3 regions of the Kribbella sp. NPDC020701 genome follow, and region 3 is predicted to be linked to each of the others. Evidence: riboswitches for the same ligand, from Rfam matches in the RefSeq annotation. Region 3 holds a riboswitch; each other region holds the start of a gene.

What was found. Region 3 has a riboswitch for S-adenosylmethionine ahead of ACZ3HV_RS01320 (aminotransferase class V-fold PLP-dependent enzyme). Riboswitches for the same ligand answer to the same signal wherever they lie in the genome.
Region 1: another riboswitch for S-adenosylmethionine. It lies ahead of thrC (threonine synthase); the one in region 3 lies ahead of ACZ3HV_RS01320 (aminotransferase class V-fold PLP-dependent enzyme).
Region 2: another riboswitch for S-adenosylmethionine. It lies ahead of ACZ3HV_RS04935 (GNAT family N-acetyltransferase); the one in region 3 lies ahead of ACZ3HV_RS01320 (aminotransferase class V-fold PLP-dependent enzyme).

The regions. Positions count from the first base shown of each region.
Region 1 covers NZ_JBVHFT010000008.1:61,955-72,257, forward strand. The annotation lists gene ACZ3HV_RS20235 (Gfo/Idh/MocA family protein) at 1-632, opposite strand, end outside; gene ACZ3HV_RS20240 (amidase) at 623-2,026, opposite strand; gene ACZ3HV_RS20245 (DUF3263 domain-containing protein) at 2,206-2,514, shown strand; gene ACZ3HV_RS20250 (LytR C-terminal domain-containing protein) at 2,517-3,137, shown strand; gene otsB (trehalose-phosphatase) at 3,134-3,967, shown strand; gene ACZ3HV_RS20260 (hypothetical protein) at 3,933-4,400, opposite strand; gene ACZ3HV_RS20265 (Fic family protein) at 4,505-5,668, shown strand; gene ACZ3HV_RS20270 (DNA-3-methyladenine glycosylase family protein) at 5,698-6,645, shown strand; gene ACZ3HV_RS20275 (cation:proton antiporter) at 6,668-7,915, shown strand; gene ACZ3HV_RS20280 (hypothetical protein) at 7,929-8,051, shown strand; SAM riboswitch class I at 8,117-8,257, shown strand; gene thrC (threonine synthase) at 8,271-9,533, shown strand; gene ACZ3HV_RS20290 (MoaD/ThiS family protein) at 9,530-9,805, shown strand; gene ACZ3HV_RS20295 (VOC family protein) at 9,861-10,241, shown strand; gene ACZ3HV_RS20300 (zinc-dependent alcohol dehydrogenase family protein) at 10,255-10,303, shown strand, end outside.
Region 2 covers NZ_JBVHFT010000002.1:297,732-308,034, forward strand. The annotation lists gene ACZ3HV_RS04915 (DHA2 family efflux MFS transporter permease subunit) at 11-1,447, shown strand; gene ACZ3HV_RS04920 (FAD-dependent monooxygenase) at 1,432-2,922, shown strand; gene ACZ3HV_RS04925 (dihydrofolate reductase family protein) at 3,010-3,615, shown strand; gene ACZ3HV_RS04930 (NAD-dependent epimerase/dehydratase family protein) at 3,612-4,532, shown strand; SAM riboswitch class IV at 4,618-4,732, shown strand; gene ACZ3HV_RS04935 (GNAT family N-acetyltransferase) at 4,745-5,305, shown strand; gene ACZ3HV_RS04940 (dihydrofolate reductase family protein) at 5,352-5,906, shown strand; gene ACZ3HV_RS04945 (BTAD domain-containing putative transcriptional regulator) at 5,968-9,117, shown strand; gene ACZ3HV_RS04950 (FAD-binding oxidoreductase) at 9,217-10,303, shown strand, end outside.
Region 3 covers NZ_JBVHFT010000001.1:284,896-295,198, reverse strand. The annotation lists gene ACZ3HV_RS01335 (FtsK/SpoIIIE family DNA translocase) at 1-200, opposite strand, end outside; gene ACZ3HV_RS01330 (DinB family protein) at 294-824, opposite strand; gene ACZ3HV_RS01325 (VOC family protein) at 865-1,233, opposite strand; SAM riboswitch class IV at 1,330-1,443, shown strand; gene ACZ3HV_RS01320 (aminotransferase class V-fold PLP-dependent enzyme) at 1,460-2,824, shown strand; gene ACZ3HV_RS01315 (prolyl oligopeptidase family serine peptidase) at 2,835-4,892, opposite strand; gene ACZ3HV_RS01310 (TetR/AcrR family transcriptional regulator) at 5,154-5,699, opposite strand; gene ACZ3HV_RS01305 (alpha/beta fold hydrolase) at 5,754-6,581, shown strand; gene ACZ3HV_RS01300 (alkaline phosphatase D family protein) at 6,653-8,179, opposite strand; gene ACZ3HV_RS01295 (GAF and ANTAR domain-containing protein) at 8,296-9,006, shown strand; gene ACZ3HV_RS01290 (fatty acid desaturase family protein) at 9,124-10,203, shown strand; gene ACZ3HV_RS01285 (fatty acid desaturase family protein) at 10,278-10,303, shown strand, end outside.

The DNA.
Region 1 (10,303 bases), on a different contig from region 3:
AGGTCGATGCCGTCCTCGTTGAGCGAGCCGACTGCCTTCAGCTCGGCCGGGCGGCCCAGCGCCAGGTAGGCGAAGGTCATCGGGTAGATGCCGCCGTCCATCAGCGAACCGCCGCCGAGCGCCGGGTCGAGCAGGCGGGCGGGCAACGATGGCTTGTGGAAGGCGAAGTCCGCGACGACCTGCTGTGGCTCGCCGATCACACCGCTGTCGAGCTCCTTGAAGAACGCCTGGATGACCGGGTTGGTCCGCATCCACATCGCCTCGGCGAACAGCGTCTGGTGCTCGGTGGCGACGGCGATCAGATCCCGGGCCTGCTTGGCGGTCAGGGTGACCGGCTTCTCGCAGAGTACGGCGATACCGGCCTGGAGTGCGGTCCGCGCGATCGCGTAGTGCTGTGGGTGCGGTGTACCGATGTAGATCACGTCGACCGTGCCGGAGTCGATCAGCCGGCGGTAGTCGTCGTACGCGTTCTCGATGCCGAACTCGGCGGCGAACCGGTCCGCACCGTCATGGGACCGCGACGACACAGCTGTCACCACGGCGTCGTCGCCGAGCAGCTTCAGATCCCTCGTGAACGACGTAGAGATGTTGCCCGTAGCAACGATGCCCCATCTGACGCGATCTACACCCACTGGGTTAACTCCGGGGTCGGGAACGGTCCGTCTGCAGCGATTCTCGCTGTTTCGAAGGCGTGAGCCAAGCGAATGAGCGTGGAGTCACTCCGCGCAGTGCCACTGAACGTGATCCCGACAGGCAGTCCTGCGACCAGTCCGGACGGCACGGAGAGCAACGGATACCCTGCCAATGCGGCATGTGAGGACGAACTGCCCAGTACGTGGTCACCGTTGACCAGGTCGATGGTCCAGGCCGGTGAGTACGACGGGCAGACCAGGGCGTCGAGCTGGTTGTCCCGGAGCAGATTGTCGATGCCGTCCCGGCCGGCTCGCAGTGCGGTCAGGCGGGAGGCGACGTAGATAGGGGAGCTCAGCCCCCCTGTGGCCGCGGCCCGCTCGAACAGCTCCTGGCCGAACCACTGCAGCTCGACGTCCGCATGCGCTCGGTTGAAAGCGATCAGATCATCCAGCGTCCGCGGGCCGCCGGGCACGCGAGTGGCCAGGTACGCCGCCAGGTCGACCTTGAGCTCGTGGGCCAGCACCTGGAGCTGGTCCTCGTCGCCACCGGGGGTCGGCAACGACAGCTGGTCGACCAGCGTGGCTCCACACCGGCTGAGCGTCTCCAGCGCGTGCTCACTGACCTCGTCGAGGCCGGTCGAGTAGCCCCAGAGCGGGCCGCGCGGTACGCCGATCCGCACGTTGCTGAGGTCCGTGCCGCGGCAGTACTCGGAGTAGTCGGTCTTGTTCCCGGTGAGGACTGTGAGCAGGGCTGCCGCCTGGGCGACCGTCCTGGTCATCGGTCCGGCGGTGTCCTGGGAGTGTGAGATCGGGACGATGCCCTGCTGCGGAATGAGACCCACAGTCGGCTTCAGACCGACGATGCCGTTCAGTGCGGCCGGGCAAACGATTGAACCGTTCGTCTCGGTGCCGATGGCGTAGTCGGCCAGCCCTGCGGCGACCGCTGCGCCGGATCCGCTCGAGGAGCCGCCGGCGGAGCGGTTCAGCGCGTACGGGTTCCGGGTGAGGCCGCCGTACGCGCTCCAGCCGGAGGAGGACGCCGAGCCGCGGAAGTTGGCCCATTCGCTCAGGTTGGTCTTGCCCAGGACGATGCAGCCCGCCTCGCGGAGTCGCCGTACCAGTGGGGCGTCTTCCGGTGGCGGTGGCTGGTCGGCCAGCGCCAGGGAACCGGCGGTGGTCGGCAGGTCGGCGGTGTCGATGTTGTCCTTGACCAGGACCGGTACGCCGTGCAGCGGGCCACGCACCCGCCCTTCGTCGCGCTCCGCGTCGAGGTGGGCGGCCTGAGTGAGAGCGGCGGGGTTCGGCGTGCAGATGGCGTTGACCAGCGGGTCCACCTCACGACTCTTGGCCCGCAGCTCTTCCACCAGCGCCGCTGCCTTGAATTCCTTCCCCACCCCACCACCCCGGCCGGAAAGAGTTGAGCTCACCCGTCGATCCTGCCAGAGTTGCCCCGGTCCGGCCGTCCGCCGGCGACACGCTCCGTGTCGCCTGACCGGTGAATGACATGGTTGTTGTTCAGCCGTACAGTGGGGCGCGGACGGACGATCACCGACCGCACAGGAGTCACCAGCAGATGGACAGCGCGAACGCCAGCTCTCCCGGCCCCGCCGAAGCTGCGCCGCCGGCCGTTGCCGGACTCACTGAGCGCGATGGGGCGATCCTCGCGTTCGAGCGGCACTGGTGGAAGTACGCCGGTGCCAAGGAGCAGGCGATCCGGGACCAGTTCCAGATGTCGGCCACCCGGTACTACCAGGTGCTGAACGCGCTGATCGACCGGCCCGAGGCGCTTGCTCACGACCCGCTGCTGGTCAAGCGGCTGCGCCGGCTGCGCGCGGCCCGCCAGCGCGCCCGCTCCGCACGCCGCTTGGGTATCGAGGTCTGACCATGTCCCGCCCGAAGGGCGACCAAGGCCAAGTCTTGTCGTCGCTCGTCGCTGTGGCCGCCGTCGTCGCGATCGTGGCCGGCCTGCTGGTGCTGTTCGGTACTCGCGGTCACGACAGCGAGGCCGACGAGACGTCGGGCGCGACCACCCTGAAGCCGAGCGCGAAGCCGTCCTCGGGGCCGTCGACGATCGCCGCCAGCATCCCCAAGCCGTCCTCGAAGCCGACCGAACCGGCCACCACGCCGACCGAGGCCCCGTCGTCCACTCCGACGACCGAGCCGACCACCGAGCCCAGCTCCGAGCCGACGCAACCGCCGTCGACCCAGTCGACGACGATCCCGGCGGCTGAGCGGCCCGCGGTCGAGGTCTACAACAACACCGCGCGCAAGGGCCTGGCCGACTCGGTCGCGGGCCGGGCGCGGCAGGCAGGCTGGACCGTGGCGGGTTCCCCCGACAACTGGCACGGCAAGATCGCCGAAAGCACCGTCTACTACCCGCCGGGCATGCTCGACGCCGCCAACCAGCTCGCCCGCGATCTCGGGGTGGGCCGGACCAAGGGCGCGCTGGACAACATGAAGAAGGATCGCCTCACCGTGATCCTGACTTCGGACTACGCAGGATGAGCACTCCGGTCATCCAGACCGACGCCGGACGCGAAGGCTGGGAAGCGATCGTCGCCGACCCGGCCACAGCAGCGGTCGCGTCCGACTTCGACGGCGTCCTGTCGCCGCTGGTCGAGGACCCGGCCCGTGCTCGCCCGGCCGAGGGTGCCCTCGACGCACTGGCACGGCTGGCCCGCTCGGTGAAGCAGGTGGCGATCGTCACCGGCCGTCCGGCACTCGTGGCCACGGAGCTCACCGGTGTGACCGGTCATCCCGGTCTGGGCAGTCTCGTCGTACTCGGGCACTACGGGCTGGAGCAGTGGGACGCCGCGACCGGGAACGTGTCCAGCGACCCGGTGCCGTCCGGTGTCGCCGAGGCTCGCTCGCGGTTGCCGGAGATCCTGCGCGCGGCCGGCGTACCGGATGCCTTCGTGGAGGACAAAGAGAGCTCGCTGGCGGTGCACACGCGCCGGCTGCCGGATCCGGTCGGTGCGTTCGAGAGACTGCGTACGCCGCTGACCGAGCTGGCCGAGTCGACCGAACTGCGCCTGGAGCCGGGCAACCTGGTGCTCGAGCTCCGGCCGCCCGGGATCGACAAGGGCGTCGCACTGCGCCGGCTGCTCGAGTCCACGGGCGCAAGGTCGATCCTGTACGCCGGTGACGACCTCGGTGACCTGGCTGCGTTCCGGGCGGTCGAAGAACATCGCAAGACCGGACTGCGCGCCGTACTGCTGGCCACGCGGTCGTCCAATGCCACCGAACTGATTGAGGCGGCCGATATTGTCGTCGACGACCCCGCCGGTGTGGTGACCGTGCTCACTGCCCTTTCGGACGCGATCGCAGCACGCTGAACGCCTGCGTCACGGTCTTGCCGAGCGGCTGGATCGGCCGCTCGACGTAGCCGCCGTCCTTGAGTCCGGCCAGCCGCTCGAACGGGTTCCGCGACGCCGGATCGCCGGTGAGCAGGAATGAGATGATCACGCCGACGACGTACAGCGGGAGCATGAACAACCCGATCAGGCAGAAGTACTGCCACGAGTGCCGCTCCTCGTGCCGCACCAGCGCCTCGTCCTCGAAGTACGAACGCTCGTGCTTGCTGAGGATGACGTTCCCGATCGTGAACGCCCCCGCCACCGGGAACCCCAGCTTGTACCCGTTCGCAAAGAACAACCCCCGCGGCCCGCGACTGAACCGAGCCCGCCCGATCACCCCGACCCCCAACCCCGCCAAGGTCGACAGATTCAGGAAGTTCCCCACCACCTTCACCCGCTGCCACCCACTCATGCGGCTCAGTATCGGCTCATGGCGCCCCTTTGTCTTGATGTCGCAAACATCAGGACATGGCGTACGATGTCCTAAGAATTGAGACATCGGGACATTGGGGGCCAATGACGATCTTCAGCACGCCGGAACTGGATCTCGAGGATCGACAGGTCCTCGAGCAGATTCACGCGTTCCGGTCCGAGCTCACCGACGTACTGCGGGTTCCCCGGCGGTGGGCCGGCGGCCTGCGGCGGAGCATGTTGGCGCGCGCGATCCAGGGGTCGAACAGCATCGAGGGGTACGACGTCAAGCTCGACGACGCCGTAGCCGCGCTGGACGACGAAGAGGCGCTGAGCGCCGATGAGCGCACGTTCGCCGAGATCCGTGGATACCGGCAGGCGCTCGGCTATGTCCTCGCAATGGCGAAGGATGCGGACTTCGGGCTGGATGCGTCGGCTGTCCGGGGCATGCATTTCATGATGCTCAGTCACGACCTGGCGAAGAGCCCCGGCAGCTACCGGCAGGGTGTCGTCTACGTGCATGACGAGGCAACCGGGGAGAACGTATACGAAGGTCCCTCGGCGGAGGATGTGCCGGGCCTGGTCGCCGAGCTGATGGACGGCCTGGCGGCCGACGGCGCGGCGGACCCCTTGGTGCACGCGGCGATGGCTCACCTCAACCTGGTCATGATCCACCCGTTCCGCGATGGGAACGGCCGGATGGCGAGAGCGCTGCAGACACTGGTCCTGTCCCGGAGTGGCATCGGAGAGCCGGCCTTCTCGAGCATCGAGGAGTGGCTGGGCAGCAACACCGAGGACTACTACCGGGTGCTGGCGGCGACCGGCGCCGGCGGGTGGCATCCGCGGCGATCAGCCGCGCTCTGGGTCAAGTTCAACCTGCGCGCGCACCATATCCAGGCCCAGACGGTGCGGAGGCGGTATCGCGAAGCGGGCAAGCTGTGGCTGGCCTTCGACGAGCTGATCGCGGAGTACGGGCTGGCGGAGCGCGTCGCCGACGAACTGTTCGACGCGTCCCTCGGCTTCCGCATGCGCCGCTCGACCTACGTACGCCGGGCCGGGATCGAGGAACGGACGGCCACCCGCGACCTCGCGAGGCTCACCGAACTGGAGTTGCTGCGAGCGGTCGGTGAGACGAAGGGGCGGCACTACGTGATGGGTGATCGCCTTGCCGAACTCGTCCAGGGCGCACTTTCCACTCGCGAGCCGCTGATCGATCCATACCCGTGGATGCGAGAGCGGCTGGCGGCGGCGCCGACACCGATCCGGTAGTTGTCCGTGGGGTGAGTAAGACTTGGGGGGTGAGTTCGCGGGTGCGGGTTTGGCGGGTTGGGCGGGTGGTGGATCCGCATTCGGTGATCGGAGGGTTGCGGAAGGGGCCGGGGGATCCGGCGTATGTGTTCGACCCGGGGCGGCGGACGGTGTGGCGGGCTACGCGGACGCCTGACGGGCCGGTGCTTCTGCGGCTGACGCCGTACGCCGGGGAGGTGGAGGCCGAGGCCTGGGGACCGGGAGCGTCGTGGGCGCTGGACGGGGTGCCGGAGTTGCTGGGGGAGGCGGACAGCTGGGACGGGTTCGAGCCGTTGCCGGAGCACGCGGCGTTGGTGGACGCGGCGCGCCGGTTCCCGCATCTGCGGGTGCCGCGGACGCGGGCGGTGTTCGAGGCGATGGCGGCCGCGGGGATCGAGCAGGTCGTCACGGGCAAGGAGGCGTTCCGGGGCTGGCGGCTGCTACTTCGTGAGTACGGCGAACCCGCGCCGGGCCCGAACGGTCCGGACGGACGGATGATGATGGTGCCGCCCGCGCCGGAGGAGTGGCGACTGATCCCGTCCTGGCAGTGGTTGCGGGCCGGCGTGGAGAACCGCCGGTCGCGCGTCGTCGTGACGGCCGCGACCCGGGCCAAGGCGCTCGAGCGGACGCTGGAGCTCACCGACTCGGCCGAGATCGAACGCCGGCTGCGATCGCTGCCCGGCGTCGGGGTGTGGACGGCCGCCGAGGTCCGCCAGCGGGCTCACGGTGACGCGGACGCGTTCTCGTTCGCTGACTACCACGTGTCGCGCAACGTGTCGTACGCCCTGATCGGCGAGGAGCTGGACGACGACGGCTGCGCCGAGCTGATCGAGCCGTATCGCGGTCATCGGTTCCGGGTGCAGCGGCTGCTGGAGCTGGCTGGAATCGCTCACCCCCGCTACGGCCCGCGCAAGTCCCTGCCCACGCACACCCCGGGCGCAACGCATCGCTTGAGGTAGCGCTGGGCACCGGGCCACCACGATGACGATCGACGGGGACGGGCTGTACCTGGTGGCCGGCCTGGCATTGCTGCTCGGTGCCGTCCTGCCCCGCCTCTTGCGCCGGTACGCCGTCTCCGCGCCGATCGGCTTCCTCGGCGCCGGCCTGCTCCTCGGTCTCGCCGTCAACCGGCAGCACCTCACCCCGCTCGCCGAACCCAAGCTCACCGAGCACCTGGCCGAGCTGACCATCCTCGTCGCGTTGATGGGCGTCGGGCTCGCGATCGACCGTCCGATCGGCTGGCGGCGCTGGAGCGTGACCTGGCGTCTCCTGTTCGTCGCCATGCCCGCCTGCATCGCCGCGGTAGCCGGCGTCGGCTGGGGGCTCGGCCTGGCTCCCGCGACCGCGCTCCTGCTGGGAGCCATCCTCGTACCGACCGACCCGGTGCTCGCCTCCGACGTCCAGGTGCAAGGCCCGACGACCGGCGAAGGCGCCGAGCCGGAGGAGGACGACGAGGTCCGCTTCGCGCTCACCTCGGAGGCCGGGCTGAACGACGGCCTGGCGTTCCCTTTCGTCTACGCCGCCATCTTCGCCGCAACCAAGGGCGCAGTCGGGGGCTGGGCCCTCGAGTGGCTCGCCTGGGACCTGATCGGCCGGACGCTGATCGGCGTCGCGGTCGGTGCCGGGGCGGGCTGGCTGCTCGGCAAGATGGCCTTCTCCGCGCCGTCCCGCGCCTTCCGGCTGGCGGACTCCCGCGAACCGGTACTGGCGCTCGCGATGACACTGGGCGTCTACGGCCTGGCCCAGGTGCTGCATGGCTACGGCTTCGTCGCGGTCTTCGTCGCGGCCCTGGCGCTGCGGGCGGCCGAGCGCAGCCACGACTTCCACGAGGAGCTGCACGGTTTCGTCGAGCAGCTCGAACACATCCTCACCTGGGGGATCCTGCTGCTGCTCGGCGTCGCGATCACGGCCGGGTTGCTGAAGCCGTTGACGCTGACCGGCATCGGAATCGGGCTCCTGCTGGTGCTGGTGATCCGTCCGCTGATCGCCTGGGTCGCGCTGGCCGGTACGCCGATGCGCCGCTCGGAGCGGTGGGTGACCGCCGTGTTCGGCGTCCGCGGCGTCGGGTCGGTGTTCTACCTCGCGTACGCCGGTGCCGACTTCCGCACCGACCTGCCCTGGCTATGGGCGACGGTCGGCTTCACCGTCGTCCTGAGCGTCGTCGTCCACGGGATCGCGGCGACTCCGCTGATGCGGATGCTCGACGTACGCCGGGATCGGGCTGCCTGAGCGCGACGCGCCGGTGGAGGAGATCGCGCTCGCGGCCGGGTTCGCCACTCCGGTGACGCTGCGGCACCATTTCGCGAAGCAGTTGCAGACCTCGCCATCGGCGTACCGGCGGGCTTTCCGGGCCCGGCAGGGCTGAGACCTCGCGTCTCGGATGGTGGGAACGGAAGACACAATATGGACCCGATTGGGTAGTCTCGGGGGAGCTCATCCAGAGGGACTGAGGGAAACGGCCCGTTGAAGTCCCGGCAACCCTCCCCGTTGAGGTCCCGCTCCCGGGTTCCTCGCGGCGGACCGGTGCCAAATCCGTCCCGCGCCGAGATCCGGTCCCGGGGAAGATGAGAGGGGAACCTCACTCATGAGCCTGACCGCCGCCACCCACACGATCCGTGAAGGTGCCTTCGGCAACGGTACGCACCTGAGCTGTCGCGCCTGTGGGGCGAAGTCGCCGCTCGGTCCGTTCTACGCCTGTATGGAGTGCTTCGGTCCGCTCGAGGTCGGGTACGACTACCCGACCATCACGCGGGAGCAGATCGAGGCCGGTCCCAAGAACATCTGGCGCTACCAGCCACTGCTGCCCGTCCCGGTGGACGTGGCCAGCTTCCCGAACACCGAGCCCGGCTACACCCGGCTCATCGACGCCAAGAACCTGGCCCGTGAACTGGGCCTGCGCAAGCTCTGGGTGAAGGACGACTCGGGCAACCCGACCCACTCCTTCAAGGACCGCGTGGTCGCATCCGCCCTGAGCGCCACCCGCGAGCTGGGCATGAAGGTCTTCGCCTGCCCCTCCACCGGCAACCTGGCCAACGCCGTCGCCGCGGCCGCCGCCCGGGCCGGCATCCGCTCGGTCGTCTTCATCCCCAAGGACCTGGAGCGACCCAAGATCATCACCACCGCCGTGTACGGCGGGACTCTGGTGGCCGTCGACGGCAACTACGACGACGTGAACAAGCTGGCCTCCGAGATCGCCGGCGAGGAGGAGGGCTGGGCGTTCGTCAACGTCAACGTCCGCCCGTACTACTCCGAAGGCTCCAAGACGCTGGCCTTCGAGATCGCCGAGCAGCTCGGCTGGCGAATCCCGCAGCAGGTGGTGATCCCGGTCGCGTCCGGCTCGCAGCTGACCAAGATCGACAAGGGCTTCACCGAGCTCGGCAAGCTCGGCCTGGTCGACGCCACCGACTACAAGGTGTACGGCGCTCAGGCCACCGGCTGCTCGCCCGTGGCGCAGGCCTTCCGGGACGGCCACGACGTGGTCAAGCCGGTCAAGCCGGACACCATCGCGAAGTCCCTGGCGATCGGCAACCCGGCCGACGGACCGTATGTGCTCGACGTCGCCCGGCGTACCGGCGGTGCGATCGAGGACGTCAGCGACGAGGAAGTCGTCGAGGGGATCCAGTTGCTCGCCCGGACCGAGGGCGTCTTCGCCGAGACCGCGGGCGGGGTGACCGTCGCGACGCTGAAGAAGCTGATCGCGACCGGGCAGCTCGACCCCGAGGCCGAGACGGTGATCATCAACTCCGGCGACGGGCTGAAGACGCTCGACGCCGTGGCCGACCGGGTCGGCCCCAAGGTGACCATTCCCGCGTCGTACGACGCCTTCGTGAAGGCAGGCCTGCAGTGAGCGTGAGCGTACGGGTCCCCACCATCCTGCGGCCCTACACCCAGGGCGTGTCCGAGGTCTCGGCCGAGGGCGGGACGCTGAGCGAGGTGCTGGAGTCGCTGGACGGCTCCTACCCCGGCATCAAGGGCCGGGTGCTGGACGAGTCCGGCGAGCTGCGCCGGTTCGTGAACGTGTACGTCGACGATGACGACGTACGGTTCGCCGACGGCCTGCAGACCGCGATCAAGGACGGCGGCCAGGTCTCGATCATCCCCGCGGTCGCGGGCGGCTGATCCTGCCGGTGGTTCCGGGCGTCTTTCGTCCGGAACCACCGCTACCGTCACCTGCATGGCGACGAAATGGACCATCGGCGGGGATGCCGCCGATCCGCAGAAGCTGGCCCGATTCTGGGCCGCGGCCCTCGGGTACGTGATCGAGCCCGGATTCGACGATCCGGACGGCTCGGGGATCATCGATCCCGACGACGTCGGGCCGGCGATCGGCTTCCTCCGCGTGCCCGAGCCCAAGACCGCGAAGAACCGTCTGCACATCGACATCCGCGTGGCCGGTCCCGGCGCCCGCGACGCCGCCTCCGCGGACCGCATGCGCACGAAAGCCGCGGAGTTGGTGGCGCTGGGGGCTGTTGAGGTCCGCGAGGACTTCTACGGCCCCGAACTCGGCCACATCGTGATGCTCGATCCCGAAGGCAACGAGTTCTGCGTCGGCTGACTACGATGCTCTGGTGCGCGCTGTTGTGATCGAGCAGTACGGCGTTCTGCCCGCCGTACAGG
Region 2 (10,303 bases), on a different contig from region 3:
GAGGTGCGGCATGCCAGTGGAGACCGGTCAACGGGCTGGGAGGCGAGGCGGGCTGGTTCCGCTCGACCCGATGCTGCTGCGGTTGGGCGGCGTACTCAGCCTCGCCGCGGTACTGGCCGGGCTGGACGCGACGATCGTGAGTGTCGGCATCGACTCGATCGCGAGCGATCTGGGTGGACCGTTGTCCACGCTGCAGTGGGTGTCCACGGGCTATCTGCTGGCGATCTCGATCGTCATCCCGCTCTCCGGATGGCTGGCTGATCGGTTCGGTGGCCGGCGAGTGTGGATCGCGTCGGTTGCGCTGTTCGTGGCCGGATCGATCCTGTGCGGCTTCGCCTGGTCGGTGCCCGCGTTGATTGCGTTCCGGGTCACCCAGGGCATCGGTGGCGGAGTGATGCAGCCGGTCGGACAAGGGATCCTGGCACAGGCGGCCGGACCTGATCAGCTCGGCCGGATCGTCGGCGTACTGGTCATCCCGGTGTTGTTCGCACCAGTCGTGGGTCCGGTCATCGGCGGAGTGATCGTGCAGGACCTGGACTGGCGCTGGATGTTCTTCGTGAACGTGCCGGTCGGGGTGCTCGCGCTGCTGATGGCAGTGCGAGTGATCCCTGAGGACCGGCCCGCAGCAGGTCGCGAGCAGCTCGACTGGCTTGGGCTGGGCCTGCTGTCACCGGGTCTGGCTGCGCTGATCTTCGGCTTGTCCGCTGTTGGCGATCACGGCGCCGGCTCTGTCCGTGCGATCGTCCCGCTGATCGGCAGCGTCGTACTGCTCAGCGCTTACTGCGTGCACGCGGTTGTCACGAGGAAGCCGCCGCTGATCGACCTGCGCCTGTTCGCCCGTCGCGGTTTCACCGCTGCCACGACGAATTCATTCCTTCTGGGCGCCACGCTGTACGGCTCGATGCTCGTCCTCCCGCTCTACTTTCAGCAGGTTGAGCACAGGGGTGCCATCGAGGCCGGATTCTCACTCGCACCGCAGGCGCTTGGCGCTGCGGCCATCTCGTACGTCGCCGGCCGTCTCACGAATCGCATCGGTCCTCGTGGGGTGATCTTCGTCGGCATCATGCTCAGCCTGATCGGCACCGTACCGCTGATCTTCCTCGGCTCCGGCCTCGCCAACTGGATCATGCTCCTCGCGTTGGCCGTCCGCGGTGCCGGGATCGGCGCGACGATGGCTCCGGGGATGGCGACGGCGTTCGGCAGTGTCGAGCGGCACCAGGTTCCCCGTGCCGCGAGTGCCTTGAACGTGATGAACCGCGTCGGCGGCTCGATCGGCATGGCAGTACTTGTGCTCATCCTCCAGGGCCAACTGGCCCAACACACAGGCAATCCGGCCGCGGCGTACGGCGTCACCTTCGCGTGGGCGCTTGGGCTGTCGGTCCTTCCACTTTTCCCCGCACTGGCGTTTCCCGCCAAGAACAAGGAGATCCCATGTCCTACGAAGTGATCGTGGTCGGGGCCGGCCCGGTGGGGTTGACGCTCGCGATCGAGCTTCAGCTCGCCGGAGTCCAGCCCCTCGTGCTGGAGCGGCTGGCCGAGCCCGCTCCCCAGCGCAAGTCACGCGGCGTCGGTCCGCTGGCCTTCGAGGCGCTCCAGCGCCGTGGACTCGGCCCGGCGCTCGAGGCCTGCCAGCCCGAGCGGCAGGACGAGAAGAAGCGAGATCATGGCAGCGCGAAGAACCATTTCGCGTGGATCCACAAGATCGATCCTGATCTGCAGGAGGAGCCCGATCGCACCGGGCGGCTGATCTGGCAACCGGACCTGGAGCGGATCCTGGCCGACCACGTTGTTGCCCTCGGCATCGACGTACGGCGCGAGTACACGGTGACCGACCTCGTCCAGCATGCCGAGGGCGTCTCGGTCACAGTCACCACACCTGACGGCGAGCGACGGCTCGAGGCGGCGTACGTCGTGGGTTGCGACGGCGGCCACAGCGCGATCCGCAGGCTGGCCGGATTCGACTTCCCGGGCACCCTGCCGATCATGACCGCGCGTCAAGCCCAGGTCGAGATCGCCGATCCGGACAAGCTCCCTCCGTCCGGCCGGCTCGAAGGCGGGATGTTGATCCACGGCCCGGGCGTGCTGGGTACGTTCGATTTCGTCGAGGGTCCCGACGTACCGCGGGGTGCGGTCACGCCCGAGGAACTGCAGGCGAGCGTACGGCGGGTCGCCGGCGTGGACGTGGACATCACCGAGGTCAGCGACGGACTCCGCTTCACCGACAACGCTCGTCAGGCGAGCACGTACAGACTCGGCCGGATCCTCCTCGCAGGAGATGCGGCCCACGTGCATTCGCCCAACGGCGGACAAGGTCTCAACCTCGGCCTGGTCGACGCTGTCAACCTGGGGTGGAAGCTGGCGGCGCAAGTACGAGGCGTGGCTCCTGAGGGGCTCCTCGACAGCTACACCGACGAGCGGCACCCCGCCGGCGCCGCCGTACTGGCCAACACCCGCGCACAGTCGGCCCTGATGCGCCCTGGTCCCCACACTGACGCACTGCGCGACCTCGTCTCCGAACTCATGGACATCCGCGAAGTCAATCAGTACTTCGGACGCCTCCTCGGAGGCCTCGCACTCCGCTACACCTTCCCGTACACCAAACCCGACGACCACCAACTAATCGGCCACCACTGCCCCGACCTAACCTTCACCACCGCGACCACTTCCGCCCGCCTCAACCAGTTCACCCGCTCGGGCCGCGCCGTACTGCTCACCCCACCCCACACCCCCACCCTCAAAGCGGCCGCCGGCCGGCGCGATCGCCTGGAAATCGTCGAGGTCAACTCCATAGACGACAACCGCCTATCCGCCCTCCTAATCCGCCCCGACGGCGCAATAGCCTGGGCCACCACCCCCGGCGAACCGCCAAACGAGCTGCAACTCCAAACAGCCCTCACCACTTGGCTAGGCGCCCCCGCCTGACGCCAAAGTGGATCTGCTGGATTCGTTCAAGACTTGGTGGGGGGCCGCTCGTAGGTTCGGACTGTGATGGTCTAGCGGAGGAGTGATATGAGCAAGGTGTTCAGTGCGCACGCTGTTTCGGTTGATGGGTATATCAGTGGGCGGACTCCCGATGGGGTTGCGGAGTTCGGGCGTGGGCTTGGTGATGCGGGGATGCTCTTCGACTGGTACTTCGACGGGGACACGCCGAGCGAGCTGTTCGGCGGGTTCAAGTTGAGTGAGCCGAGCGCCAGGTTCTTCGACATCATCGCGGCGCGGGTGGGGGCGACGGTCTCCGGGCGTACGACGTACGAGCACTCGAGCCACTGGGGAGGCGATGGGCCGCATCCGACGGCACCGCTCTTCGTGCTCAGCCACCGGCCAGCGCCCGAGATCAGCGAGCAGCAGACGCTCGTCACCACAGGGATCGAGGACGCGATCGCGGCGGCGCGTGAGGTTGCCGGGGACAAGGATGTCGCGGTCATGGGTGGCGGCGCACTGACCTCGGCCCTGGCGGCGGACCTTGTCGACGAGGTGATCCTGCATCAGGTACCGATCCTGCTCGGCGGCGGTCGCAGCTTCTTCCAGGAGGTCCCGAAGCACGTGCGGCTCCGGCTGGTGGAGGCCATCCCGGCACCCGGCGTCACGCACCTCCATTACGAGGTGGTCCGATGATCCTCGTCACGGGCGGCCTGGGCATGATCGGCGCCCACACCGCCCGCGCGCTCCTGGATCTCGGACATGAGGTCGTCGTCACGACGTACCGCCGTACCGAGGTCCCGTCGTTCCTCGCCAGCCAGGTCACCGTGGAATCCCTCGACGTCACCGACCGGGCAGCCTTCCTCGCCCTCGGCGATCGTCACGACATCAGCAATATCGTCCATCTCGCCGGCAGCATCCCCGGCGAGGACCCGGTCGACTTCTTCCGTACGGACTTGACCGGCCTGCTCAACGCGTTGGACGCCGCTCGCGCGTGGGGAGTCCGCAGGTTCGCTGTCGCGAGCAGCCTCGGCGCGTACCTCGGCCGGACCGAGATCCCCTGGCACGAAAAGCTCGCGCTGCCGACCGCGCAGTTGCCGCATCTGATCATCGCGTTCAAGAAGGCCGTGGAGCCGCTGACCACGCACAGCCTCCAGGGCAGTGGTGTCCAGCCGGTCGTACTCCGAATCGGGACCATCTGGGGACCGCTCGTCGATCCGGAATCACCGTTCTTCTACATTCCGCCGTACATCAGCGCCGTACTCCGCGGTGAGCAACCGAAGCCGCTGTACGCCGACGACGGCGGCGACTGCTGTTACGCGCCGGACGCTGGGCGCGCGATCGCCCTCCTGACGACCGCGGAGACGTTGCGGCACGACACCTACAACGTGTCCAGCGGCCGGCCGTACACCAACCGCGAGTTCGCGGAAGCCCTGCAGGCGATCACGCCCGGCCTGAAGCTCGACCTCCTGCCCGGGCGCCAGGCCGGCCCCGGCGCAGACCCGTACCTCGACATCACCCGGCTCACCCACGACACCGGCTTCGAGCCAACCTTCGACGTCGCCAAGTCAGTCGCCGACTACGCCGCCTGGCGCACCAACAACCCCCGCTGACCGAGTCAGTCAGTTCGCGGTTGATTTGAGAAGGAACCAGTAGTTGGTGGTGGGGCCTCAGGAGGCGCTGGTACGGTTTGGCGTTGGTCATGAGTGTCAGCGTTCAGCCCCGGCTTGCTGGCCGGCAACCCTCCGTTCGTGGGTGGGGTGCCCCGGGTGAGGACCAGGCTCGGCGCAGGAGTGCCGGGCAAGCCGCGAGTGGGAGGTTTGGCATGGCATCGTTGCGGTTCCGTTCGGCCGGGGCGGAGGACGCCGACCAGGTCGCGTTCCTGCACGCCGATAGCTGGCGTCGGCACTACCGGGGCGCGTATGCGGACTCGTTCCTCGATGGGGACATCGACGCCGATCGTCGGTCGGTCTGGTCGGGACGGCTGGCGGCGCCGGCCAGGTCCGCGACCATCCTCGCCGAGTACGACGACCAACTGGCGGGCTTCGTCCACGTCGAGTTCGACAAGGATCCGCGGTGGGGCAGCCTTGTCGACAATCTGCATGTTGACTATCGGCAACGCCGTACCGGGATCGGCACTCAGCTTCTGGCCCGCGCAGCAAACGCGGTCGTCGGCGAGGCGAAGAGCAACGCGATGTACCTGTGGGTGCTGCAGCAGAACACAGACGCGCAGCACTTCTACCGGGCGGCGGGAGGCAGTTCGGTAGAAACGGCCGCCGTACCACCGCCTGGCGGAGATCCGACTCGACTCAACGGCACTCCGAAGTGCCTATGGATGGCCTGGCCCGAGGCATCGCAGTTGGCCGGATCGCTGAAAGCGGATTGAAACCGTCGTCTGGGAGATTGGGGAGATAGAGCCCAAGGAGGAGACCATGCGACCACTGATCGTCTTCAGCGACATGACCCTCGACGGATTCATGGCCGGACCGGACAACGACCTCGACTTCATGGCCGATGACCCGCAACTGACGAGCGAGCTGACCGGCGAACTGATGTCCGTTGCGGACACGATCATCTGGGGCCGCAAGTCGTTCGGACCGTCAGCCGCCTACTGGACGACTGCCGAGGGCGACCTGGCTGCGTGGCTCAACACAACGCCGAAGTTCGTCCTGTCATCGGACAAGAGCTTCGACGTCAGCGCCTGGGAGAACTCGACCCTGGCCGCCGGCGACGGAGCGGACCAGGTTCGCCAGTTGAAGGAGTCCACCGGCGGCAGCCTGGTCGTGTTCGGAGGAGTACAGACCGTACGCTCGCTCGTCGCCGCAGATCTCGTGGACGAGTACTGGCTCAAGCTCAACCCCGCGATCGTCGGTCGCGGCGGATCGATGTTCTCGGAGGTGGGCGAACGCAGGAAGCTGACGTTGAACAGCGCGCGGTCCTACCCCTCCGGAACCGTTGCGCTGGTCTACTCGACGGGCAGAGGCTGAACCGAGAAGGTGGTTGCGACGTAGGGATCTGTGTCTACGCTCATCGGGGGGAGGGCGATTGGTGCGGATCCGGCTGCTCGGAGGTTTCGGGGTCGATCGAGGGGGACAACCCGTCGATGGCCATGTCTGGCGTCTGCGGAAGGCGCGGACGCTGGTCAAGTTGCTCGCGCTGACACGGGATCAGCGGCTGCATCGCGACGTACTGCTCGAGGCGTTGTGGCCCGATCGGGCTCCGACGTCCGCGGTCAACAATCTCCACCAGGCGCTGCACGTCGCCCGTCGAGCGCTTGCGGGCGACGAGCCGAGCAACGGTTTGCTCGAGTTGCGCGACGACTTCGTGGTGCTGCTCGCGGACGGTCTCGTCGAGGTCGACGTACGGACGTTCGAGCAGTTGGCCGCGCACGGGCGGACCAGCGGTGACCTCGCCGACCTGCGTGCCGCGGTCGCTGCGTACGCCGGCGATCTGCTCCCCGAGGACCGGTTCGAGGACTGGGCCGACCGGCCGCGGGACGAGCTCCGGGCGACCTTCTGCGACCTCCTCGTGGACCTGGCGGAGGCGACGGAGAACGACGTAGAGGCGCTCGACGCCCTGCAACGCGCCCTCGCCATCGACCCGCTCCACGAGCGTGCCGTCCGCGACCTGATGCGGCGTCATGCGGCGATGGGCCGATCGTCGGAGGCCTTGGCCCAGTACGAACGCCTCCGCACCGACCTGCGTACGACGTACGGCACCGATCCGGACCCGGAGACCCAACGCGTGTACCGCGACCTTCTGACAGGCGAGGCACCCCCGAACCGGCCCCGCCACAACCTCGCCCCCGCCCTGACCAGCTTCGTCGGACGCGAGCGCGAGATCGCCGACCTCCATCGCCTGCTGGACCGGGGCCGGTTGGTCACCCTCACGGGGGTCGGCGGTGCGGGCAAGACGCGACTTGCGGAGGAGGCTGCGAGGCGGCTGCTCGATGCGTACGCCGATGGCATCTGGATCGCCGACCTGGTCCCGGTGGCAGATCCGCGGCTCGTCCCCGACACGGTCGCGGCCGCATTGGGACTGGATCCCGCAGCGGGCTCGGACCCATTGCGCACACTGATCACCCGCTTGGCTCCACGAAACCTCCTTCTTGTTCTGGACAGCTGCGAACACCTGCTCGCTGCCTGCGCCGGACTCGCGAGCGCAGTACTGCGAAGCTGCCCTGGCGTCACCGTGCTCGCGACGAGCCGCGAGCCTCTGCACACGCCGGGCGAGGTGACCTTCCGGGTGCCCTCACTCGAGCTGCCGGAGCCTGAGGATGCCGGTGACCTGAGCCGGCTCGGGACGCTGGCTTCGGTACGGCTCTTCGTCGACCGGGCCCAGGACGTCCGGCCCGGCTTCGTCCTCGATGCGGACAACGCCGCGCCCATCGTGGAGATCTGCCGTCGTCTCGACGGCATTCCACTCGCCCTGGAACTGGCCGCCGCCCGCGCGTCTCACCTGGAGGCGGCGGAGATCGCCGAGCGGTTGAGCCAGGCTCTTCCGCTGCTCGGCCGGCACGGTGAGATCACGCGGCATGCGACGTTGCGGGCCGCGCTCGAGTGGAGCCACGCGTTGCTCTCGGACGACGAGCAGATCCTGCTTCGGCGGCTCGCGGTCTTCGCCGGCAGCTTCTCGTTGCCGTCGGCCGAGGAGGTGTGCGCGGACGATCGGATTCCCGCCGCGGACGTGCTGGACGGTCTCGGTCGCCTGGTCGACAAGTCCCTCTTGCAGGTCGACCACGACGGTCCGCGTTCGCGCTATCGCCTGCTGGAGACCATCAGGCAGTTCGCGCGGGAGCGACTCGTCGCCGCGCACGAGGTCGAACCGCTGGAGACAGCGCACTTCGAGCATTTCCTGGAGTTGGCCTGCGCCCAGGATCCGGAACGGGCCAGCGTTGTCGTCGAACGTCCACAGTCGCTCGACGTCGACCACGACAACCTCCGCGCTGCGCTCGCGTGGGCGGTACGTCATGATCACCAACAGGCCTTGCTGCTGGGGGTGAACCTGTCGCAGTACTGGCTGGCGCGGGGTCATTTCGCCGAAGGAGCCGGCTGGCTGGAACGCATTCTCGACGTGGCCGTCGTACCGTCCCAGGATCGGGTCCGGGCGATCTTCGCACTCGCGGTTCTCGACGCCCGGAGCGGTTTGAGCGACCGGCTCCCGGGGCTCGGAGACCAGGCTGTCGCCGTCGCCGAGCAGTCCGACGATCCCACCGACATCGTGTCCGCCCGGGTCCTGCGCGGCACGCTTCTCCTCGGCAGCGGAGACCTCAACGAGATCGAACAGACCGCCATGGAAGCGCTCGCGCGGGCCGACTCCCTGGGAGCGGCACCCGTCGCCGCCTCCGCCCAGCAGTTGGCCGCGATGGCCGCGTTGTTCCGCGAGGACGTGAAACCGGCACAGCAACGGTTCGCCGAGTGCCTCGAGCGGCTGAGCCTGATCGACCCGGCAGTTGGCCCGTTCTTCCCTGCCGTGACGGCGTGTATGCCGCTCGCCCCGGTCGACGGCTCGATGGTGCCGGTGTTCGAGGAGACCTTCCTGCTCGGCCGTCGGGTCGGCGCCGTCCGCGGCCGGGGCTACGCCTTGTCGGCCTTCGCTGACGCCCACCGGTTGGCGGGAGATCTGGCCGGCGCGCTCGACGCCGTACGGCGGTCTGTCGAGGTGTTCGCCGGTGTCGACGACGCGGCTGGTCTCGGCCACGCGCTCAACCATCTGGGGTGCATCGAACGCGACCAGGGACTGTTCGAGCCGGCCGAGGACCATCTCCGCGAGGCGCTGCGGATCCGCGAGCAACTGGGCGATCGCCGGGGCGAGAACCTGACGCTGGCCAACCTCGGCCTGCTGTCTGCGGCGGCCGGCGACCCCGCGGCGGGCCGGCGGCTCACCCGCGTCGCCCTCGACCGCGGCGAGGCGGTCGACGATGTGCCCGGCGCGGCCGGCGCGCTGCTGAACCTCGTCGTCGTCGAACTTTTCGCCGGCCGGCGGAAGGCCGCCCGGATGCTGGCCGAACAGGCGGTGGAAGCCTTTCGGCCACAGGGTTATCTGCGCCTGGAGGCATGGACCCGGCTCCTCGCCGCCGAGCTCGCACGGGACGACGGTGACGTGGAGACCTTGTCCCGGCACGGCCGGGTGGCGGTCGAGATCTTCGCCCGGCTCGGCTCCCGCATCGGCATCGCACGGGCAGCCGCCCTCCCCTGACCGCAGCACGCTAAGTCACGCTAAGCCATTGCGAAGTCAGCCTTCCTAATGTCGTTCGGGTCCAGGGAAACCCCTGGGTTCGACGAATCAGGAGCAGAGATGACAACGACGCAAGCGCGGCAGGACACGCTCGGGGAGGCCACGCTCGGTGAGCTCGCCGAGGGACTTCGTGGCGAGCTGATCCGCCCGACCGACGCTTCGTACGACGAAGCACGGTCGATCTGGAACGCCGCGCATGACAAGAGACCCGCGCTCATCGTGCGCTGCCGCGGGGTGGCCGACGTCATCCGGGCCGTGGAGTTCGCCCGGAGCGAGGGGTTGACGCTGGCCGTCCGGGGCGGCGGTCACAGCATCCCCGGTTTCTCGACGACGGACGGCGGCCTGGTGATCGACCTGTCGCCGATGAACTCGGTCCGGATCGATCCCGACCGGCGCCGCATCGTGGCGCAGGGCGGCTGCGTCTGGGGAGACGTCGACGCCGAAGCGCAGGCCTTCGGGCTGGCCGTCACCGGCGGCCTGGTGTCCACGACCGGCGTCGCGGGCTTCACCCTCGGCGGCGGGATCGGCTGGCTGGTCCGCAAAGCCGGACTCGCGTGCGACAACCTCGTCGGCGCCGACATCGTCACCGCGGACGGCCGGTACCTGCACACAAGTGAGGAGGAGAACCCGGAGCTGCTCTGGGCGTTGCGTGGCGGCGGCGGCAACTTCGGTGTCGTCACGTCGTTCGAGTTCAAGGCGCACGAGGTCGGCCCGACGGTGTTCGCCGGTCTCGTCTTCTACCCGGGCGACAGCGCAGCCGACGTACTGCGCGGCTTCGGTACGGCGGCCGCCGGCGCACCCGACGAGTTGTCGCTGGCGATCAACCTGACGACCGCGCCGCCGCTGCCGTTCCTGCCGGAAGATGTGCACGGCAAGCCGATTGTCGCCGTACTGGGCATGTGGTCGGGGCGGGTCGAGGAGGGCGATGCGGCGACCAAGCCGTTCCGCGAGCTCGCGCCGGTGGTTGCCGATCTGTTCGGCCCGATGCCGTACAACGCGATGCAGACGCTGCTCGATCCGCTGTTCCCGCGCGGCATGCGGAACTACTTCCGCTCGGCGTTCTTCAGCGACCTCGAGCAGCCGACCGTCGACGCGCTCGTCTCGGCCCACGCCCAGGTGCCGAACGGTGTGTCCGAGCTCCACGTCC
Region 3 (10,303 bases):
ATGGCGGCCGCGAACGGGCCCGGTCCGCTGTTTTTGGGCGTGCTGGTCCGCGCGGCGGTCGAACCACCGCGTTTCGCGCTCTGCCCACGCTTCTGGGCGCCTGACGAACGGGAGCGTCCACCAGCAGCCGAACGAGCCGTACTCGGCCGTTTGGCTGCCGACTTCTGCGCCCGCGCCGGGGAAGACGTGCGGGTCGCCATATCTAGCAGGCTACCCCGATTACCTCTCGAGTCCCACGTGTCACACGCCGATCACGCTGCCCCATACATAACGTCACAGCGCCGAGCGCCGCCTCAGGCGCCAGTGGTGCCGTCGAGTTGTTCTCGCAAGAGGTCGGCGTGGCCGCAGTGGCGGCCGTACTCGCCGATCATATGAATGTAGATCGTCCGGAGCGTCGACTCGGTCCCGCTGAAGGTGAAGCGCTCGTCCAGCGACCGTCCGGCCGCAGCCTCGTCCGACAGCTTCCACTCGGCGATCAGTCCTTCGTACGCCGCCTGTGCCTCAGCCGGATCGATGAGCTCGAAATCGGCGTCCTTCCCCAACGCCGGCGCGTAGAGCGCCTCGGCCGGCTCCCCGGACGCGAAGTGGATCCGGAACCAGATCCGCTCGACCTTGGTCAGATGCCGGATCAGTCCGAGCAGGGACAGATTCGACGGCGGCGACGGCCGCTCGGCCAGCTGCTCGGCCGTCAGACCCGCGCACTTGTACAGCAGCGTGGTCCGATAGAAATCCAGATAGCCCTGCAGCAGCTCGGCCTCGGGCGCGGTCAGCGAGCCGTCCGGCCGCTCGACCGCCGGCGCCGTCCACGCCTTCTCCACCGTCATGCCGCCATCCAACACGCCCATGCCGTGCAGAGCGAATCGATCACGGATTGACCGGCGGCGCCCAGCCGGGTCGCGGGATCAGACAGAACGGATGACCGGCCGGATCCTCGTACACCGTGGCGGCGAGCTTGCGGGCCCCGAGGGCCAGCACCGCGGACCCGGCCGCGTCGAGGTCGTCGACCATGACGTCGAGGTGCATCTGCTGAGGACGCGTAGGGTCCGGCCATTGCGGGCGCTGATGGCCGAGGGCGCGCTGGAAGGCGAGACCTGACGTGTGGTCGTTGTCGGCGACCACGACCCAGTCGTCGCTCTGGTAGGTGATGGGCTTGCCGAGCAGGGCCGAGTAGAAGCGCGCCAGCTCCAGCGGTTCCGGGCAGTCGATCGCGAGGTGGTGCAGCCGTCCGATCATGGCAACAGTCTGCGCGTCTCAAGATGTGTTCGGCAATCCCGGAATATGAGATTGCCACTGGCGCCCGCTGTGGCCTGTTCGTTACCGTTCTCGGCAGGTCATGAGTGTCAGCGTGAAGCCCCGGCTTGCTGGCCGGCAACCCTCCTCCGCGGTGGGGTGCCCCGGGTGAAGACCAGGCCGTGCGGATACCCCGCTCGGCAAGCGCGGACTTCCCGGGAGCAGCACCATGTCGATCCTCTCCATCCTCGAGCCGGCCTCTACGACGACCACGCGGCCGACCGTCGCCCGGCTCGTCACCGGCAGCATCCCCGCCACGGTCGGTTCGGACCTGCTGGTCCCACTCGCCGACGGCCGGGTCACCGACTACGCGAACTTCGACCACGGAGCCAGTGCGCCGTGTCTGGAGTCGGTCCGGGCCAGCGTCGAGGCCGCACTGCCGTCGTACGCGTCCGTGCACCGCGGCAACGGGTACGCCTCCCGCATCACCACCCAGTGGTACGAGCGTGCTCGCGCCGAGGTGCAAGCGTTCGTCGGTGCCCGTGACGACGACCAGGTGATCTTCACCCGGCAGACCACCGACGCGCTCAACCTGCTCGCCCACGCTGTACCGGCGGACGCGACGGTGATCGTGTTCGAGTCCGAGCACCACGCCGCCCTGCTGCCGTGGCCGGCTGAGCGGACTGTCCGTCTCAACGCGCCCAGCTCGCCCAGCGAGGCCCTCACCAACGTGGCCGACGCACTGCGCAACGCTCCGGAGGGTCCGCGGCTGGTCGTCGTGACCGGCGCCTCCAACGTGACCGGTGAGATCTTCCCGATCGCGGAGATCGCCGCTGTCGCCAAGGCGCACGGTGCGCGGGTCTGCCTCGACGCCGCGCAGCTCGCGCCGCACCGACCGGTCGACATCGCCGCATTGGACGTCGACTGGGTCGCACTGTCCGGCCACAAGCTCTACGCGCCCTACGGCGCCGGTGCGCTGATCGGCCGCGCCGACTGGCTCGACGCCGCCGACCCGTACCTGTACGGCGGGGGCGCGACGACTGCGGTCACCAACGACACCGTGGTCTGGACGACCGGCCCGTCGCGCCACGAAGGCGGCTCCCCCAACGTCATCGGCGCGATCGCCCTCGCCTCGGCATGTGCCGCGATCAGCAAGCACCGCGACGCGATCGAGCAGCACGAGCGCAGCCTGCTCGCCCGACTCCGGACCGGACTCGCTCAGGTCCCGGGCGTCACGACGTACTCGATCTTCGGCGAGGACGCGGACCGGGTCGGCACCGTCTGTTTCACCGTTGCCGGTGTGAGCTCCACGCTCGTGTCCGCGGCGCTGAGCGCCGAGTACGGCATCGGTGTGCGCGACGGAAAGTTCTGCGCACACCCCCTCGTCGGTCACCTACTCGCCGACTCCCCCGAGCACGGTACGGCGGTCCGCGCGAGCCTCGGCCTCGGTACGACACGTGAGCACGTGGACCGCCTCGTCAACGCCGTACGAACGCTGGCCGCCGGTGGACCGCGGTCGGAGTACGAGGACACCGACAACGGCTGTCAGCCCACCGACGACCCGCGGGACCTGCACGCTCCCCGCATCTGGTAACGCCGGCCTCCTACTGCTCAGGAGGTACGAGGCCTACATGGTGAGCAGCGAACGCCAGTAGGTCGGCCCATTCCGACGCGACCATCGCGGCGGGTTTGCCGAAGCCGTGACCGGTGTTGACCTCTACTCGGGTCAAGACAGGTGCGGACGAGGATTGGGCATGTTGCAGCTCGGCGATGAACTTGTGACTGTGCAACGGCACGACCCGGTCATCGTGGTCACCGGTGACCACGAGGGTCGCCGGGTACGACGTGCCGTCGCGCAACCGATGCAGCGGTGAGTACGCCAGCAGGTCCTCGAACTGCTCCGAATCGTCCGGATGACCGAAGTCAGAGGCCCACGCGGCGCCCACGGTGAACAGGTGGAACCGCAACATGTCCATGACACCCACACCGGGCAGTGCGACTCCGAACAGGTCCGGACGCTGAGTCATGGCCGCACCGACGAGCAGACCGCCATTGCTGCGACCGTGAATGGCGAGCTGCGCGGACGTGGTGACGCCGGTGTCCCGCAGATGCTCGGCGACGGCGATGAAGTCGTCGAACACGTTCTGCTTGTTCTTGAGCCGGCCCGCGTCGTGCCAGGTGCTGCCGTACTCACCACCGCCGCGCAGGTTCGCGATCACCAGCACGCCACCGGCCTCGAGCCAGGCCGGCCAGCCGGGCTTGTAGTCGGCCAGGATCGGGATGCGGAAGCCGCCGTACCCGTAGAGCAGGGTCGGTCGTGGCTGCGAGAAGTCCAGGTCGGAGCGGGTGATCAGGAAGTACGGGACCTCGCGGCCGGGCTCGACGCGCCGGGTCACGGTGACCGATGGCGAGGTGAATCCACCTGAACCACGGACCAGCTCCGGCAGCGCACCGACCACGCCGGCATCGGTCGAGACGACGTACGACACCGTGGGGTCGGTCGTGGTCGACAACCCGACGAAGAGCTCGTCGTACTCGGGGCTGGCATGGAACTCCACCACTCCCCCGCCCGGTACGTCGATGACCCGTGCATCCGAGCCGTCGAGCGCGTACAGCGTCAGCACTGGCTGCGCGTCGACCAGCGTCAGCGTGGCCAGTCCGGCAGCCGTACCGCGGACGGCCTGGAGTGTCGCCTCACCCTCGGCGATCAGGTCGACGAACGAGCCATCCAACGACGCGAGCACCACGCGACCACGGGACGCATCGCGGTCGGTACGCAGTATCAGCTGGTCGCCGGACATCCGTACGAACGCGATCTCGTCCGCAAAGGTGTCCACCACCTTCACTGGCTCGCCGATTCCGTCGGAGGTGATCGGGAAGACCCAGAGCCGACTGCCAGGGTCAGTGCCCTCGTTGATGTGGACGATCAGGTAGCGATCGTCCTCCGAGACCTCCGGAGTGATGAAGTAGCGGTCCTGGTCCGGGAAGCTGAGCACGAGCGCGTCCTCGGACTGCGGTGTGCCGACCTTGTGCAGCATCAGCCGTCCACCGGTCAGCGTCTTCGTCTCGGTGCCCTCACTGCGACCACTGGCCGGGTAGTGCAGATAGAGGTACGCCGAACTGTCTGGGAGCCACGTGGCTTCGGAGAACTTCGCTTCCGTCACCACGTCGTCCACGGGCGTCCCGGTGGCGATGTCGAGCAGCCGGAACGTCGTCCAGTCGCTACCGCTCTCGTTGACGCCGTACGCGAAGTACTTGCCGTCTGGACTCACTGTGAACGAGCCCAACGAGTCAGTGCCGTCCGCGGACAGCGTGTTCGGGTCGATGAGCACTCGGCCGCCGGTCAGCAGTTCGTCGAGGGACTCCCCGACGTACACGACGTCCTGTGCCTGTGTGCCGTCGTTGCGGCCGACCAGGTACCACCCGGACTTCTTGGTCGGGACTCCGGCGCGTGGACGCGCGAGGATCGCGGACATGGTGGTCTGGAACCACTGCCGCTCCGGATAGCCCGAGAGCTCGGCCTGAGTGAACTCGTTCTGCCGCCGCACCCAGTCCTGGGTATCGGGCGCGTCAGGGTCTTCCAGCCAGCGGTACGGATCGGCGATCTGGTGCCCATGCAACGTCTCGACCACATCGTCGCGGCGGCTCTCCGGATAGGTCATGGGGCCTCCCGGTCTGGAATGAGGAGCGCAGGGAGCGAAGCGACTGGAGCGACGAGGGAAGGCCGGGAGCCAAGGCCCCATGACCCGCCGCGCCGGAGGCGTGGCATCGATACAGTCATGGGGCCTCCCGGCCTGGACTGAGGAGTGAAGGGAGCGAAGCGACTGGAGCGACGAGGGAAGGCCGGGAGCCAAAGCCCCATGAGCCGCCGCGCCGGAGGCGTGGCATCGATACAGTCATGCGGTCAAACCTAACCGGCGGACCTAGTCGGCCAGAGCGGTTTTCAGCAGAAGCTCGTACGTCGGACGCGGGTCGACGTCGTCGTGGCGGGCGATGCGATGCAGGATCAGCCCTTCGGACGCTGCCGCGATCGCGCGAGCGGCCTGGCGGGGATGTGGCGACCCGAGCTCGGCCAAGGCCGCGGTGGTCATGGTCTCCAGGACCTCGCGACCGCGGGACAGCGCCTCCCGCACGGCGGGATCGTGACTGCCCTCCAGGAACAGGATCAGCCGCGCGGTCGTCCGCACCCGATTGACCCGGGTGATGTAGTCGAACAGTCCGCACATCGCATCGACGAACTCGTCGGCCGTCGCCGGGGTGAAGGCGGAACCGACGACCTGCGCGTCCCCCTCGGCCAGCCAGTCGACGACGCCGGTCAGCAGCGCCCGCCGGGTGCGGAAGTGGTTGGAGGTCGAGCCCTTCGGCAGGCCGGCCCGCTCGTCGACACGGGCATGGGTGAGCGCCCGCAAGCCCTCGGTCCCCAGCAGTTCGATCGCGGCGTCCAGAGCTCGAACACGAGTCGACGTCATGCGGCTACTATAAACGTAGTGACACGGCACTACGTTCGTAGTACCGTCAAATACATGCTGCCAACGCTCGATGGGGTGACTCACCACTACGTCGATCTGCCGGGACTGCGGATGCACGTGACCGAGGCCGGCAGCGGCGACGCTGTCCTGATGCTCCACGGTTTTCCCCAGCACTGGTGGGAGTGGCGAGACGTCATCCCCGCGGTCGCCGAGCGCTACCGTGTGATCTGCCCGGATCTGCGCGGCGCCGGCTGGACCGACGCACCGCCCGACGGCTACACGAGCAGCCAGCTGCAGGCCGACGTACTCGCGCTGCTGGACCACCTCGAGGTCGATCAGGTGCATCTGATGACGCACGACTGGTCGTCGAGCCTCGGCTTCCTGCTGTGCCTGGAGCATCCGGACCGCATCCGCGATCACCTGGCCATGTCCGTTCCGTCGCTCGATGCCGAACTCGATCGTGGGTTCGCGCTGCGGGTGATGCGCTACGGATGGTTCAACCTGATCCTGCCCTGGCCTGGTCTAGGCCCGTGGGCGCTACGGAGCGGACGCCTGCCGCGGCACATGGTGCGGGCTAACTCGACGTCGATGCCGGAGGACGTGATCGAGCTCTTCGCCGGCCAGTTGCGTGATCCGGTGAGGGCGCGCGCCGGGTCGGCGTTGTACCGCAAGTTCATCCAGCCCGCGGGACTGCGCGCGATGCGCGGCAAGTACCGGGACCAGAAGCTGACCATGCCGACGCGGGTCCTGATCGGCGCGGACGACCACGTGGTGAAGGCTGACTTCGACAACGCCTTCGAGATCGCCGGCGCGTCACACTTCCTCGTCGACGACCGGCCGGACGCGGTCGTTCAGCACGCCCTCGAGTTCTTCCAGAGCTGAGCGTCGTACTCACCGGCTCCGGTGGGCGGCATCCCGCACAGGCGCCGGAGCCAGGTGAGTACGACGGGCCCTCAGTGGTGGGCCGGGTTGATGTCCTTCGTCCACAGGACCGTGCCGAACAGGTTGCGCAGCGAGACCGTGAACACACCGGTCCGCGGGTCGATGCTGGTGTGACCGAAGAACTGGTTGCCGCCCGCGGGCGACTGGCTCGGGAAGTCCGCCACCTTGGAGAACACGACCTCCGGCCCGAAGGTGCTGTCGAGCGCGTTCGGCCCGAACGTACCGGCGTTGATCGGGCCGGCCACGATCTCCCAGAACGGGTCGAAGTCGGTGAACGCCGCACGGGACGGGTCGTAGTGGTGCGCGGCGCAGTAGTGCACGTCGGCGGTCAGCCAGATCGCGTTGCGGACCTTGCGCTTCTTGAACTGGCTCAGCACCCAGGCGATCTCGTGCTCGCGACCGCCCGGCGCACCGGGGACTCCGTTGCCGACGGCCTCGATCAGCGAGCCGTCGGGCACCAGCAGGCCGAGCGGCATGTCGCTGGCGATCACCTTCCAGGTCGCCTTCGACGCGGCCACCTCACGCACTAGCCACTCGGCCTGCTCGGCGCCGAGCATCGCGACCGGGCCGACCGTGTCGGGCGTCGGGTTGGCGCCACGGTAGGTCCGCATGTCCAGGCAGAAGACGTCGAGCAGCGGACCGTAGCTCACCTTGCGATAGATCCGGTTGCGTCCGGCGATGTGCTCCATCGGGAGGTACTCGAGGAAGGCTTGCTTCGCCCGGCCGGCGAGGACGTCGACGCGCTTCTCGGTGTAGCGGTCGTCGGTGAGGATCTCGCCCGGGTACCAGTTGTTCAGCGTCTCGTGGTCGTCCCACTGCGCGACCAGCGGCACGTCGGCGTACAGGTCGCGCACGTTGTGGTCGAGCAGGTTGTACTTGTACCGGCCGCGGTACTCGGCCAGCGTCTCGGCGACCTTCGAGACCTCCTCGGTCACCACGTTCTTCCAGACGGTGCCGTCGGCAACCTTCAGCTCGGCCGCGATCGGGCCGTCGGCGTAGATGTTGTCGCCGGAGTGCAGGAAGAAGTCGGGCCGGGTGTCGTGCATCGCCTTGTACGCGATCATGCCGCCGAGGTCCGGGTTGATCCCGTAGCCCTGGCCGGCGGTGTCACCGGTGAAGACGAAGGACACCGGCCGGTTGCGTCCCGGCGTACTGAAGGAACCCTCGAGGGACTCGCCGCGGCGGCCGTGGGCGTCCTCGAAGGCGATCCGGTAGTCGTAGCGCTGCCCGGGGCGCAGACCCTTCAGCGGCAGCTGCGCGGTGAAGTCCTGGTCTGGTCCAGCGACCGGGCCATGCAGGCGGATCGCGCGGTCGAAGCGGCCGTTGCTGGTCAGGTCGACGACCAGCCGGGCCTGGCGGTCGGTACGGGACCAGACCACAGCGGAGTTCGTGGTGACGTCGGCCGACATGATGCCGGACGGCAGTGCGGGCCGGTCCCGGCGGACGACGGTGGGGGCCGCGGCGGCGACGCCTGGTACGGCGATCGTAGCGCCGGCGACGGTGGATGCGGCCAAGAGCTGGCGGCGGCTCAAGTTCATGAGCCGAAGGTGCGCTCCGCTGATGACAGTCAGGTGACGGGCGGGGGAACTGGGTGCCAAATCACCAGCGGACGGGACAATGGGAGGAGTCGCCGGGTCGAGAGGGAACGCTGGGAATGAGACGGGAACACCGCATCGCGCAGGTCTTCATCGAGCTGGCCGACACACTGGTGGCGGAGTTCGACCTGGTCGAATTCCTCCGCAGCCTGGCCGAGGTGACCGTCGAACTGCTGGATGTGGACGCGGCCGGCCTGATGCTGGCCGACGAGGACGGCGTCCTCCGCGTGATGGCGTCGTCGGACGACCAGGCCGAACTGCTCGAGCTCTTCGAGCTGCAGCAGGACGACGGTCCGTGCCCCGGGTGCTTCCGGACCGGCCAGCCGGTGGTCAACGTCGACATACGCCGCTGGCCCGAGTTCGCCGAAGCGGCGGCCGCCGGCGGCTATGCCTCCGCCCACGCCCTCCCGCTCCGGCTTCGCGGACACGTCATCGGTGCGCTCAACCTGTTCCGGTCCAGCACCGAGCCACTCGGCGAGGAGGACGTCAACCTGGGCCAGGCGCTGGCGGACATCGCCACGATCGGGCTCCTGCACGAGCGGGAGGTTCGCAGTCAGCAGGTGCTGACCGAGCAGCTCCAGCACGCCTTGGACAGCAGGGTGCTGATCGAGCAGGCGAAAGGGATGCTGGCCGAGCGCGCCGGTCTGACTCCGGCGCAGGCGTTCACCGCGATGCGCTCGTATGCGCGGGGCACGGGACAGCGGCTCGCCGTCGTCGCGGACGGCGTACTCGACGGTTCGCTCGACACGTCCGCACTGCTGACCCGCTAGCGACTTGCCTGCGGGGCGCCGGCATGGTTCCGTTGAGCGCACTAGCCACTCTGTTCGTGGCGCTGCCCCGGACCTGGTAGCGCATCGACCCGATGCACTCAGGAATGGGGCCTTGTCATGTCACAGCTGGTCGCGGACGACCACCATCCGCAGGGACCGCAACAGCGGTACGCGAATCTCTACACCGACCTCGCCCGGACCGTCCGCGAGCTCGGCCTGCTCCGGCGGCGGCGCGGCTACTACTGGACCCGCATCGGCCTGGTGGCGGCCGCCTTCGCCGGGGTCTGGGCCGGCGTCGCCCTGCTCGGCAACTCCTGGCTGCAGCTGCTGATGGCCGGGGCCCTGGCGCTGGTCCTGACCCAGGTCGCCTTTCTCAGCCACGACAGCGCCCACCGGCAGATCTTCCACTCCGCCGCCTGGAACGACTGGACCGCGCGGCTGCTGGCCAGTGGGCTGGTCGGCATGAGTGCGAGCTGGTGGCGGTCGAAACACAGCCGCCACCACCAGGCACCGAACCAACTCGACCACGACCCCGACATCGGCTCCGGCGTCGTGGCCTTCACGCCTGAGGAGTTCGCCGGACGCACGGGCCTGAGCGGCTGGCTCACCCGCCGGCAGGGCTGGCTGTTCTTCCCCCTGCTCACGCTCGAGGGCCTGAACCTGTACGTCGCCAGCCTGCGTCATCTGTTCCGCAAAGGAGCGAGCTCGGTCGAGCGCGTCGAGGCGGCGATCGTGCTGAGCCGGCTCGGCGGATATCTGGCCGTGCTGTTCATCCTGTTGCCGATCGGCAAGGCCGGCGCGTTCCTCGGGCTGCAGCTGGCCGTGTTCGGGATCTGCCTGGGCAGCTCGTTCGCGCCGAACCACAAGGGCATGCCGCTCGTGCCGGCCACGATGAAGCTGGACTTCCTGCGGCGCCAGGTCATGATGTCCCGCAACATCCGCGGCGGCGTGGTGGTGGACTTCGCGCTCGGTGGGCTCAACTACCAGATCGAGCACCACCTGTTCCCGAGCATGCCCCGGCCGACCCTCCGGCGCGTTCAGCCGATCGTCCGCGAGTACTGCGAGCTCCACGGGGTGGACTACACCGAGGTCGGCCTGTTCACGTCGTACCGGATCGTCATCGGCTACCTGAACAACGTCGGGCTCCGGGCCCGGGACCCGTTCCAGTGCCCACTCGCGGGGCAGTTGCGGGGCTAGCACTTTGCCAAGGCGACCTCACCGATCCATCTCACCGCACGCGGGGCGTCATGCCAGGTCTTGATGATGACCTGGTGAGCGCCCAGCAGCGGTACGTCAG